Regions from separate parts of the Kribbella sp. NPDC055071 genome, predicted to be linked through region 1. Evidence: riboswitches for the same ligand, from Rfam matches in the RefSeq annotation. Region 1 holds a riboswitch; the other holds the start of a gene.

Region 1 (5,830 bases):
CAGCCACGCCCTAAACTCGTCGAGTGGCCTTTCCTTTCCTGTCCTTCGTGTGTTCAGAGGAGGCCTGGTGGTTGGTGAGCGTGTGACTGCTCGGGAGATTGCTGCGGACGTGCTCGCTGGTGTTCGGACTGCAGCAGATGTTGTTGAGGAGGCGCTTGAGGCGGCGGTTCGGCTTGATCCTGTGTTGCACTTTCTTGATGAGCTGGATGTTGTGAGGGCTCGGACGGCGGCGCGGCGGGTGGATCTGGGTGGGGTGCTGGCCGGGGTTCCGTTTCTGATCAAGGGGCAGACGCCGTTGCACGCGCCGATCGTGACCCGGTTGGTTGCAGCCGGCGCCGTACCGATCGGGCGGTCGACGCGAGCCGGACCGGGTGCGGTATCGCAGACATTCGGCTGGAACGGTCACGACTACACCCGCAATCCGTGGGATCTGACCCGATCGCCAGGCGGCTCGACCGCCGGGGGCGCGGCCGCGGTCGCCGCCGGCGTCGTACCGCTCGCAACGGGCGGCGACTCGGGCGGCTCATTGCGCATCCCGGCCGCGTTCTCGGGCGTGATCGGCTTCAAAGGAACGATCGGCCGCATCCCGCGACCGGGCGGCCGGCCTCTCGGTGGTCTGACGACCATCGGCCTGATCGGCGCCGACCTCGACGACGTGATCCTGGCGACGAGTATCGCCAGCGGCCCGGATCGCCTCGATCCGACGGCTCTACCGCACTGGCCGGTGCCGATCGAGTCCGAGCGGTCGTGGCGGGTGGCGTACCACTCCACCCTCGGTCCCTATCCGACCAACCCTGGCGTCGATCAGGTAGTGCGTGATCGGCTCAGTACAGCCGATGTCACGGTGGTCGGCGTACCGCTCGACCTGATCCCGACCGAGGCGGCGTGGCTGGCGCTGTCAGGGCTGGACAACGGCCGAGGTGCAGAGGCGGCGGCAGCGAACCGAGCTCGCGAGATCCGCGACCACAACAACACCGCACTCGCTGACTTGTTCGCCGAGGTGGACGTGCTCGTCACGCCGACGACGCTGGATGTTGCCCACGGCTACGACCAGCATGAGCCGAACCTCGTCATCGGTGATCCGTGCTGGGTGTTCAACGTCACCGGCCATCCCGCGGTGAGTGTGCCCGTTGGACTGGTGGGCGGGCTGCCGGTGGGTGCTCAGGTGGTCGCGCCCCATCAGGCTGATGCTGCTGCGCTGGCTGTGGCGCGGCGGGTCCAGGTGGAGCTGCCGCGGCCACCGGTCCGGTGATCGGCGGCGGGAGGGCTTTGGCCAGCGTGTTGGCCACGTCGTTCGCCGCCGCTCGCCTTGGACTGGGCGTGGTTTCACCGCGTGCGGTCGGTGAGCGGAGCGGCTCAGGCTTGGTGAAGTCGGAGATCGCGGCAACGATCTCCGGCGTATAGGCATCGGCCGGTGCGGCTGTAGGCGATGAGGTACTCGGCGGGCGGACGGCCTCCTGCACTTCGGCGCGGAGGAACTTCACCAGTTCCTTGGCGCGAAGGACTCGGGTGTGTCGGAGTACGCGGCGTTCCGCGGACAGCGTTGCCTTCGACCTCCAGCCGACGTCGAACGTGATCCGGCCGAGGCGGAAGCCCGGATTGGTCTCCCCACCGGGATATCCCCGAGCGTTGCCGTCGGCAAAGAACTCGCTCACGAACGCACCGTTGTCGGTGTACTTCAGCCCCTGCCAATCCCGGTAGAGGTCCGTCGGCAGCTCACCCCGCACCCACGCGCGGTCCATCAGCTCGTGCGACTCCTGGTTCAGCGGCCGATGCCCGACATAGTGGTACTGCGGTTTCTCGCCACGTTTGCGTCGTTCGTACTCGGCGATCATCTGCGGCCACTCGTCCGCCGAGATCGCCCGCGCCAGCCGCGACGCGAACGTGGTCCTCGACCGCAGCTCAGCGCGGGAGGTGACCGGATGATCGGTCCGACCGGTCATAGTCGCGAGCTTGTCCATCACGAAGGTCCCGCCGTACGGCGCCGCCCGATCCCACTGCGTGACCCGCAGGGACGGGCGGTTCGGTCCGCCCGTGGTCGCGTTGAGGAGCCGGAGAGCGGCGATTCCCGCCGTGTAGAGCGGGACGCGACGGCGCATGATCCGCGTCTCCCACTGGACCCGGTACTCGCTGTCGAGCCACGCCGTACCGACGAGGCGCTTGGCCTGACGGCGGTTCACCGCGAGCGATCCGCTCGCCAGTTCTTGATCATCTGATCCATGTCGGCGTGGATGAAGGCGAAGAAGTCGGCGGCCTCGGCCAGTCGGCGACCGACGGGAGTGTCTGCACCGAAGAGCGCTGCACCCGCGCGGCTGATCTTCAGCGATTCCGCCAGCTCAGCAGCGGTCAGGGCCCCGTCCGGGCTGACCAGCATCGCGCCCATCACCCGAGCCGACATCGACGGCATACCACTGTTCGTCAGGATGCCGGCGAACCGCTCGACGAACTGGCTGACCTCTTCGGGAGTGGGTTCGGGCGCCATAGCTGAACCTTACAGTCATTAGCTGTATCACAAAGTTATGATAAAAGAACAAAAGCAGGGAAAGACAGGGACAGAAGAAATAAGAGGAGGCCGGGTCCCTGGCTGGGGTCGGCGGCGGGAAGGAGCTTTGGGAGGATATCGCGCCTGATGTGGGGAGAGATCCTCCCGAAGCTGACTATTTCACACCGACTATAAGGGACAGGTAAAGAAGAGACAGAGTGGCTGGGGTCGGCGTCATGGTGGCGGCCAGTGGTGGTTGAACCGACGGTCGGCCGAGGTCGCGCACCGGACTGTGTTCCGCTGGTTGATCGACGCCCTCGGCTCGTCAGGCGAGCGTTCACAGCGGCTGCACCCGACCGCCAGGCCATCACAATCGTCGTCCAGCAGGCAACTCACGCCTGATACCCGCCGGGACCGTGGATTGTGATGGCCTGGAGATCCGGTCACTCAGTGGCTGGTCCTCGGCAGGCCCGGGCCCTCGCATGTGGTGAGTCGATGCACTCCTCACCCGCCGGCCACCGACTGGCCGCACCTACGCACCAAGCCCCGCCAGGCACCCAGCCACTTTATCTTTCCTGTCCCTGCTTTTTTCTTTCCCTTGCTCTTCTTCGCTGGGGTTATGAATAACCCTCTAATGTGAATTGCATGACCTCCACCTCCCACGCCGAGGGCCGACGCTGCGAAGACGGGATCGGCTGAGCTGCTGAACGACGTACGCGATGCCTCATGACGAGCCTCGACGCGACCATGTGGGTCTCGGCCGGGATTGCGATCTGATGCCGAGGCGCGCCACGGAGGCACCGCGAACGATCGATCAGTTGAGTACGAGCCCCGGGTAGAGCGGGTGCTTGTCGAGCATCTCGGCCGAGGCGGCCTTGGTCTTGTCCGCGACGCCGTCGGCGAGCACGTACTTCGCCTTCGATGCCGCACCGGCCGACGTCGTCGTCGGGGTGGTCGCCGACAGCACGTCGACGATCAGCCCGGCGACCTTGTCGAACTCGTCGGCGCCGAACCCGCGCGTGGTCAGCGCCGGCGTACCGATCCGGACACCCGAGGTGTACCAGGCGCCGTTCGGGTCGCGCGGTACGGCGTTCCGGTTCGTCACGATGCCCGCGTCGAGCAGCGCGGACTCGGCCTGCCGGCCGGTGATCCCGTACGACGAGACATCGAGCAGGACGAGGTGGTTCTCGGTGCCGTCCGTCACGAGCTTCACGCCACGCTTCATCAGGCCCTCGGCCAGCACGACCGCGTTGTCGGCGACGGCCTGTGCGTACTCACGGAACGACGGCTGCCGGGCCTCGGCGAGCGCGACCGCCTTGGCCGCCATCGTCTGGCTGAGCGGACCGCCGAGCACCATCGGGCACCCGCGGTCGACCGACTCCGCGTACTCCGGCTGGCACAGCACCATCCCGCCGCGCGGCCCGCGCAGCGACTTGTGCGTGGTGGTCGTCGTGACATGCGCGTGCGGAACCGGGTCGAAGTCGCCGGTGAAGACCTTGCCCGCGACCAGACCGGCGAAGTGCGCCATGTCGACCATCAGCGTCGCGCCGACCTCGTCGGCGATCTCGCGCATCTTCGCGAAGTCGACCTTGCGCGGGTACGCCGAGTAGCCGGCGATCAGGATCAGCGGCTTGAACTCGCGGGCCTTGCGGGCGACCTCGTCGTAGTCGAGCAGCCCGGTCTCCGGGTTGGTCCCGTAGGAGTGCTGGTTGAACATCTTGCCGGAGATGTTCGGCCGGAAACCGTGGGTCAGGTGACCGCCGGCGTCCAGTGACATGCCGAGCATCTTCTGGTCGCCGAGCGCCTTGCGCAGCTGGCTCCAGTCGTCCTCGGACAGGTCGTTGACGTGTTTCGCGCCCGCCTCGGCCAGCGCCGGGGACTCGATCCGCTGGGCCAGGATCGCCCAGAAGGCGACGAGGTTCGCGTCGATACCGGAGTGCGGCTGGACGTAGGCGTGCGGTGCGTCGAACAGCGCCTGTGCGTGGTCGGCCGCGGCCTGCTCGACGGTGTCGACGTTCTGGCAGCCGGCGTAGAAGCGGTGGCCGACCGTGCCCTCGGCGTACTTGTCCGAGAGCCAGTTGCCCATTGTCAGCAGGGTGGCGGGGGAGGCGTAGTTCTCGCTGGCGATCAGCTTGAGCGAGGAGCGCTGGTCGGCGAGCTCGGCCTTGATCGCGCCGGCGATCGTCGGCTCCACCGCCGCGATCACCTCGAGGGCGTTGTTGTACGCGGCCGACGCGGCAGCGGCATCGAAGGATTGAGTCATCTTTGTCTCTCCTGCGGTTGCAGTGGGTCGAGGGCACCCAGGCGCACGGTGCCGACGGTTTTCGCTCCCCGGTGGTTCTCCACCTCAGCGCGCCAGTCGCGACGCCTCACCCTACCGCGCGATCGACGATCGGCTGGAACGGTGTCGTGCGCGGAAGCGTGCCGTAGACGCCGCCCCAATCTCCGGCCAACCGGGACGCCACGAACGCGTCGGCCACCTCGGGTGTCGAGTGCCGCACGAGCAGCGACGCTTGCAGGCACAACGCCATCCGCGCGGCCAGCCGCCGGGCACCGGCCTCGGCGTTGTCCACGTCTGCAAGCGCCTGCAGTACGTCGTTCACCGCGGCATCCAAGCGCTCGTCGGCACCTCGGGCCGCACCGACCTCGAGCAGCCAGCCCTCCAGCGCCTCCGGCCGGCGAAGGGCGCGCAACACATCCAGCGCGTTGACGTTGCCGGATCCTTCCCAGATCGAGTTCAGCGGCGATTCCCGGAACAGCAACGGCATCCCGGACTCCTCGACGAACCCGTTCCCGCCGAGACACTCGAGCGCCTCGGCGACCATGAACGACGTCCTCTTACTCACCCAGAACTTCGCGAGCGGCAGCGCGATCCGTCGGAAGGCAGCGCCTTCATCGCCGGCATCGACCGCTGCTGCCAGACGCATGGCGAGCGCGGTGGCTGCCTCGCTCTCCAGCGCAAGGTCCGCGAGCACGTTCTGCATGGCGGGCTTGTCGGCGAGCAGTCCGCCGAAGGCCGAGCGATGGCGGGTGTGCCAGACCGCCTCGACCAGGGCTCGCCGTTGGAGTGCGGCCGAACCCAGGACGCAGTCCAACCGGGTCGCAGCGACCATCTCGATGATCGTGCGGACCCCGGCGCCCTCGTCGCCGAGCCGGTAACCGATGGTGCCGTGGAACTCGACCTCGCTGGACGCATTCGACCGGTTCCCGAGCTTGTCCTTCAGGCGTTGCAGCGCGAACGCGTTCCGGTTGCCATCGGCAAGCACCCGGGGCACGACGAAGCAACTCAGTCCGTCCGGGGCCTGCGCCAGTACGAGAAAGACGTCCACCTGCGGCGCCGAGCAGAAC
Region 2 (5,830 bases), on a different contig from region 1:
TGAGGTCGACCTCGGCCTCACGGGCGATCGCGAGCAGATGCAGTACGGCGTTCGTCGAGCCGCCGAGCGCCATCACGACCGCGATCGCGTTCTCGAAGGCTTCCTTGGTGAGGATCTGGCGGGCCGTGATTCCCTGCCGGAGCAGGCCGACGACTGCCTCGCCGGACTTGCGGGCGTAGCCGTCGCGGCGGCGATCCACGGCCGGCGGCGCGGCCGATCCGGGCAGCGACATGCCGAGTGCTTCGGCCGACGCGGCCATCGTGTTCGCGGTGTACATCCCGCCGCAGGCGCCCTCACCCGGGCAGATCGCGCGCTCGACCGCGTCGACCTCCTCGCGGGTGATCAGACCGCGAACGCAGGCGCCGACCGCCTCGAACGCGTCGATGATCGTGACGTCCTTGTCGCCGAGCTTGCCGGGCATGATCGAGCCCGCGTACAGGAACACGCTGGCCAGATCCAGCCGCGCGGCGGCCATCAGCATGCCGGGCAGGGACTTGTCGCAGCCCGCCAGCAGGACCGAGCCATCCAGCCGCTCGGCCTCCATCACGGTCTCGACCGAATCGGCGATGATCTCGCGGCTGACGAGCGAGTAGTGCATGCCGACGTGACCCATCGAGATGCCGTCGGAGACGCTGATCGTGCCGAACTCGAGCGGGTACCCGCCGGCCGCGTGCACGCCGTCCTTGACCGCCTTCGCGAGCCGGTCCAGCGACAGGTTGCACGGGGTGATCTCGTTCCAGCTCGACGCCACCCCGACCTGCGGCTTCACCCAGTCGTCGTCCCCCATCCCCACCGCACGCAGCATCCCCCTGCTCGCCGTGGCTTCCAGCCCATCGGTCACCGTCCGGCTACGAGGCTTCACATCGACCATGCGGATCACTCTAAGCGGCCTCCTGCATGCCGACGGCTCAAACCGTGCAGGTCGACAGGACGTATACCTCCACTGAGGCGCCCGCGGCGGTTGTCTGAGCGTGCGTTGGCCCGGCCGATACGGACACATCCTGTCGATCTGCACATTGCGCTGGCCTAAGCTGAGTGAACCGCGACTGGCGAGGGTGGAGTACCACCGGGGAGCGGGATACCGACAGGGCGTCGTCCGCCTGGGCGCCTCCGATGAGTCACTCGGAGGTTTCTGATGCGCTATGGGATGAATCCACACCAGCCCGCCCGCTTGACGGTTCTCGGGGTGGCGCCGTTCGCGGTGGTTTCGGGGGTGCCGTCGTACGTCAACGTGCTGGATGCGCTGACCGGGTGGCAGTTGGTGCGGGAGGCTGCCGAGGGGTTGGGGTTGCCGGCGGCCGCGTCGTACAAGCACGTGTCGCCGGCTGGGGTGGCTGTTGGGGTGGACGCTTATGTGCGGGCCCGGGATGTCGATCCGAAGTCGTCGTACGGCGATTTCATTGCGGTGTCGGAACCTGTGAGCGCGGAGCTTGCGGGGGTGCTCAAGCGGGTGGTGTCGGACGGGATCATCGCGCCTGGGTACGACGAGGGCGTGGTCTCAGTGTTGGCGGCGAAGAAGCGTGGGACGTTTCTCGTGTTGGAAGGGGACCCGTCGTTCGAGCCGCCTGCCGAAGAAGTGCAGGAGGTCTACGGCGTGCGGCTGACTCAGGCACGGGATGACGTGCCGCTGACACGGGAGCTGCTGGAGCCCGCTGTTCCGGAGGCGGCGGCGCGGGATCTGGTGCTGGGGATGATTGCTGCTCGGTACACGCAGTCGAACTCGGTGGTGATGGTCAAGGACGGCACGGTGATCGGGGTTGGGGCTGGGCAACAGTCGCGGGTGGACTGCACCCGGCTGGCCGGCGAGAAGGCGGCCGCTTGGTGGGCTCGGCGTTCGGATGAGCCGCTCACCGGAGTGTCGATGGTGTCGGACGGCGCGCTCCCCTTCGTCGACAACATCGAGGAAGCGCACCGGTTCGGGGTTGCGCATGTCGCTGAGCCAGGTGGTTCGATCCGCTCAAGTGAGGTTGCGGCTGCCTGCTCGGAGCGTGGGATTACCTGGTCGCCGACCGGCGTGCGGTTGTTTCGACACTGAGGCCGGTCATGGGCCGGCGACGACGTTGATGAGCGGCTGGCCCGCGGCGTACCGCTCGAGTTGGGCACGCACGAGGCGAGCCACCCGAGGCGCAAACGCGGTCGACGCTCCCCCGCGGTGCGGATTGATGATCACGTTGGGCGCCGACCAGAGCGGATGCCCCGACGGAAGTGGCTCGGGGTCCGTCACGTCCAGGGCCGCGCTGATCCGCCGGGTGTTGAGCTCAGCCAAAAGCGCGTCGGTGTCGATCAGCACGCCGCGACCGACGTTCACGAGGAGCGCGCCGTCCTTCAACTGCGCCAGGAACTTGGCGTCCACCATCCCGCGGGTCTCATCGGTCGCGGGAGTCAGCAGTACGACGACGTCCGCGCGCGGCAGCAACTCCGGCAGCTCGGTGATCGGATGTACGCCGTCCCGAGCCCGCCGCGCAACCCGGATCACGTCGCACTCGAACCCGGTGAGCCGTCGCTCCAACGCCTCGCCGATCGACCCGTACCCGAGAATCAGCACGGTCCGATCCGCGAGCGAGTCGTCGAGTTCGTCGTACCCCGGCCAGACGTGCTGCTCCTGGTTCTGGACCGCCCGCGGCAACCGTCGGTACGACGCGAGAATCAACGCAACCGCGAGCTCGGACGTCGAGGCATCGTGCACCCCACGTGCGTTGCACAACGTGACACCGGCGCCCAGGTGCGGCTGGACGTTCTCGAAACCGGCCGTCTGGAGCTGCACCACCTTCAGCGCCGGCATCTCCCGCACCACCTCGGCCACCTTGCTTCCACCCATGTAACTGGGCACGTAGAACTCGACCTCGGCGAGCGACCCCGGCAGCTCGCCACCGTTGTAGAAGTCGACGTCGAACCCCGCCGGCAGTCCGCCGAGAAACGCATCGGGGTCCTCCCACGGCAGCCACGCCTTCACATCAGCCATGGACTGAACTTACCTCCGCGTGATCCAACTCCCATGCCAGATCCCGGGCGTCGTCGTACTCTTGATCGGTGCCTTCGACATCGGATCTGGCGGGGACGCTCGAGCATGACCAGGCCGTAGGGCGGTTGCGCGAGTCGTATCAGCGCATTCCCGCCGGTGATCCGGTCCGGCTGGCCAAGCGCAGTTCGAACCTCTTCCGCCCGCGGACCGAGATCGAGCGGCCCGGCCTGGACGTGTCGAAGCTCACCGGCGTGATCAGCGTCGATCCGGTCGCGCGGACCGCGGATGTCCAAGGCATGTGCACGTACGAGGACCTGGTCGCGGCGACGCTCCCGCACGGGCTGACCCCCATGGTCGTGCCGCAACTGAAGACGATCACGCTCGGCGGCGCGGTGACCGGGCTCGGCATCGAGTCCTCGTCGTTCCGGGCCGGTCTGCCGCACGAGTCCGTGCTGGAGCTCGACATCCTCACCGGCGCCGGTGACCTGGTGACCGCGAGGCCCGAGGGCGACCACGCCGACCTGTTCCGGATGTTCCCGAACTCCTACGGCACGCTCGGCTACGCGACCCGGCTGACGATCGAGCTCGACAAGATCTCGCCGTACGTCGCACTCCGGCACGTCCGCCTCGGCCTCGACGAGCTGGCTCCCGCGATCGAGGAGATCGTTGCCTCCGGCACATATGACGGCTCGCCGGTGCACTTCGTCGATGGGGTCGCGTTCACCCCGTCGGAGGCTTATCTCACCCTCGGCCGCAACAGCGATGCCGCCGTGCGGACCAGCGACTACACGGGCCAGCAGGTCTACTACCGCTCGATCCAGCAGCGGCAGGAGGACTTCCTCACCGCACACGACTACCTCTGGCGCTGGGACACCGACTGGTTCTGGTGCTCCGGTGCGTTCGGCGCGCAGAACCCGGTCGTACGGCGGCTCTGGCCGTCGCGCTACCGCCGCAGCGACGTGTTCCACAAGATCGTCGGTTTCGAGAACCGGCATCAGGTTGCCGCGCGGATCAACCGGCGCCGGGGCCGGCCGGATCGCGAACGGGTCGTCCAGGACGTGGAGATCCCGGTCGACCGGCTGGCCGGGTTCCTGCGCTGGTTCGACGCCGAAGTGGGGATGCGGCCGGTGTGGCTGTGTCCGCTGCGGCTGCGTGGTTCCGAGGCCTGGCCGCTCTATCCGCTCAAGCCCGGCGAGACGTACGTGAACGTCGGCTTCTGGGGGACCGTGGCAATCGCCGACGGCGCCGCCGACGGCGACGTCAACCGCCGGATCGAGGCGGCCGTGACCGAGTTCGGCGGGCACAAATCGCTGTACTCCGACGCGTACTACGACCGTGACACGTTCGACCGACTCTACAACGTCCCGGCCCTGACCGAGGTGAAACAACGCTACGACCCGAACGCCCGGCTTACTGGACTCTACGAGAAGGCGGTGACGCGGCGATGACCACGCTCGCGACCCAGGTTTCGATCGCTGACGCACTCACGACGGTGACGCCGGACGGGCTGCCGTTCCGGTTCACGGCGTACGACGGCAGCGCGACGGGCCCGGAGGACTCGCCGATCCACATGCATCTGGCCACCGAGCGTGGCCTGTCCTACGTACTCACGGCACCCGGTGACCTCGGCCTGGTTCGCGCGTACGTGATGGGCGACCTGGAGATCACCGGCACGCACCCAGGCAACCCGTACGAGCTGATGCGGATGATCCTCAACCAGGTGCACTTCGAGCGCCCGACGCCGACCGAGGCACTTCGGATCGTCCGCGGGCTCGGCTGGAGTCACCTGAAGCCGCCGCCTCCCCCGCCGCAGGAGCACCTGCCGAAGTGGCGTCGTACGTTCGAGGGGTTCCGGCACTCGAAGGCCCGCGACAAGGCCGCGATCCACCACCACTACGACGTGTCGAACACCTTCTACGAGTGGGTCCTCGGGCCGTCGATGACCTACACCTGCGCGGTCTATCCCTCAGTGGATGCAACGCTGGAAGAGGCGCAGCACGAGAAGTACGACCTGGTCGCGCGGAAGCTCGACCTCAAGCCCGGGATGCGTCTCCTCGACGTCGGCTGCGGCTGGGGTGGCATGGTCCGTCACGCGGCCCGCGAGTACGGCGTGACCGCGCTCGGCGTCACCTTGTCCGCGGCGCAGGCCGAGTGGGCTTCTGCGGCGATCAAGCGGGAGGGGCTGGAGGACAAGGCCGAGGTGCGGTTCCTCGACTACCGCGATGTGCCCGAGCGGGACTTCGACGCGATCAGCTCGATCGGCCTGACCGAACACATCGGCGTCCGCAACTACCCGTCGTACTTCGGCTTCCTGCTGGACCGCCTGAAGCCGGGCGGCCGACTGCTGAACCACAGCATCACCCGGCCGGACAACCGCTTCCGGTCCACGGGTGCGTTCATCGACCGCTACATCTTCCCGGACGGTGAACTGATCGGCTCCGGCCGGATCATCGCCGAGGCCCAGGACGCCGGCTTCGAGGTCCGCCACGAGGAGAACCTCCGCGAGCACTACGCCCTCACCCTGGCAGCCTGGTCCGAAAACCTCGTAGCCCACTGGGACGAGGCCCTCGCCGAGGTAGGCCCCGGCACCGCCAAGATCTGGGGCCTCTACCTGGCCGCCTGCCGAGTCGGCTTCGAACGCAACAACACCCAACTCCACCAGGTCCTGGCCGTAAAACTGGACGACGAAGCCAACGCCCACTTCCCCCTCCGCCCCACCTGGCAAAGCTGACATACGCCCCGCGCATGAACTAGTCGCCAGATCGGCATTGGACCGACCCGAGCTCGACGGGTGAAGGTGAAGCGGTGACCGTCGAGTTCGGGGTACTGGTGGACGTCCGGCAGGAAGGCGCCGGCTACTCGGCCGAG

Evidence for each region. A riboswitch is a leader RNA that binds a small molecule or an ion and turns the genes downstream of it on or off. The one in region 1 is predicted to bind ZMP and ZTP.
Region 2: it holds a riboswitch for ZMP and ZTP, as region 1 does, so the genes downstream of both, ACWF4Z_RS07735 (5-aminoimidazole-4-carboxamide ribonucleotide transformylase) here and ACWF4Z_RS01445 (glycine hydroxymethyltransferase) in region 1, are expected to answer to the same signal.

Annotation. Positions count from the first base shown of each region.
Region 1 covers NZ_JBSGUS010000001.1:300,444-306,273, forward strand. The annotation lists gene ACWF4Z_RS01435 (amidase family protein) at 212-1,252, shown strand; gene ACWF4Z_RS01440 (hypothetical protein) at 2,177-2,482, opposite strand; gene ACWF4Z_RS01445 (glycine hydroxymethyltransferase) at 3,297-4,745, opposite strand; ZMP/ZTP riboswitch at 4,774-4,855, opposite strand; gene ACWF4Z_RS01450 (acyl-CoA dehydrogenase family protein) at 4,852-5,830, opposite strand, start outside.
Region 2 covers NZ_JBSGUS010000003.1:229,615-235,444, reverse strand. The annotation lists gene ilvD (dihydroxy-acid dehydratase) at 1-871, opposite strand, end outside; ZMP/ZTP riboswitch at 1,033-1,113, shown strand; gene ACWF4Z_RS07735 (5-aminoimidazole-4-carboxamide ribonucleotide transformylase) at 1,136-2,035, shown strand; gene ACWF4Z_RS07730 (2-hydroxyacid dehydrogenase) at 2,042-2,962, opposite strand; gene ACWF4Z_RS07725 (FAD-binding oxidoreductase) at 3,031-4,410, shown strand; gene ACWF4Z_RS07720 (class I SAM-dependent methyltransferase) at 4,407-5,693, shown strand; gene ACWF4Z_RS07715 (LLM class flavin-dependent oxidoreductase) at 5,768-5,830, shown strand, end outside.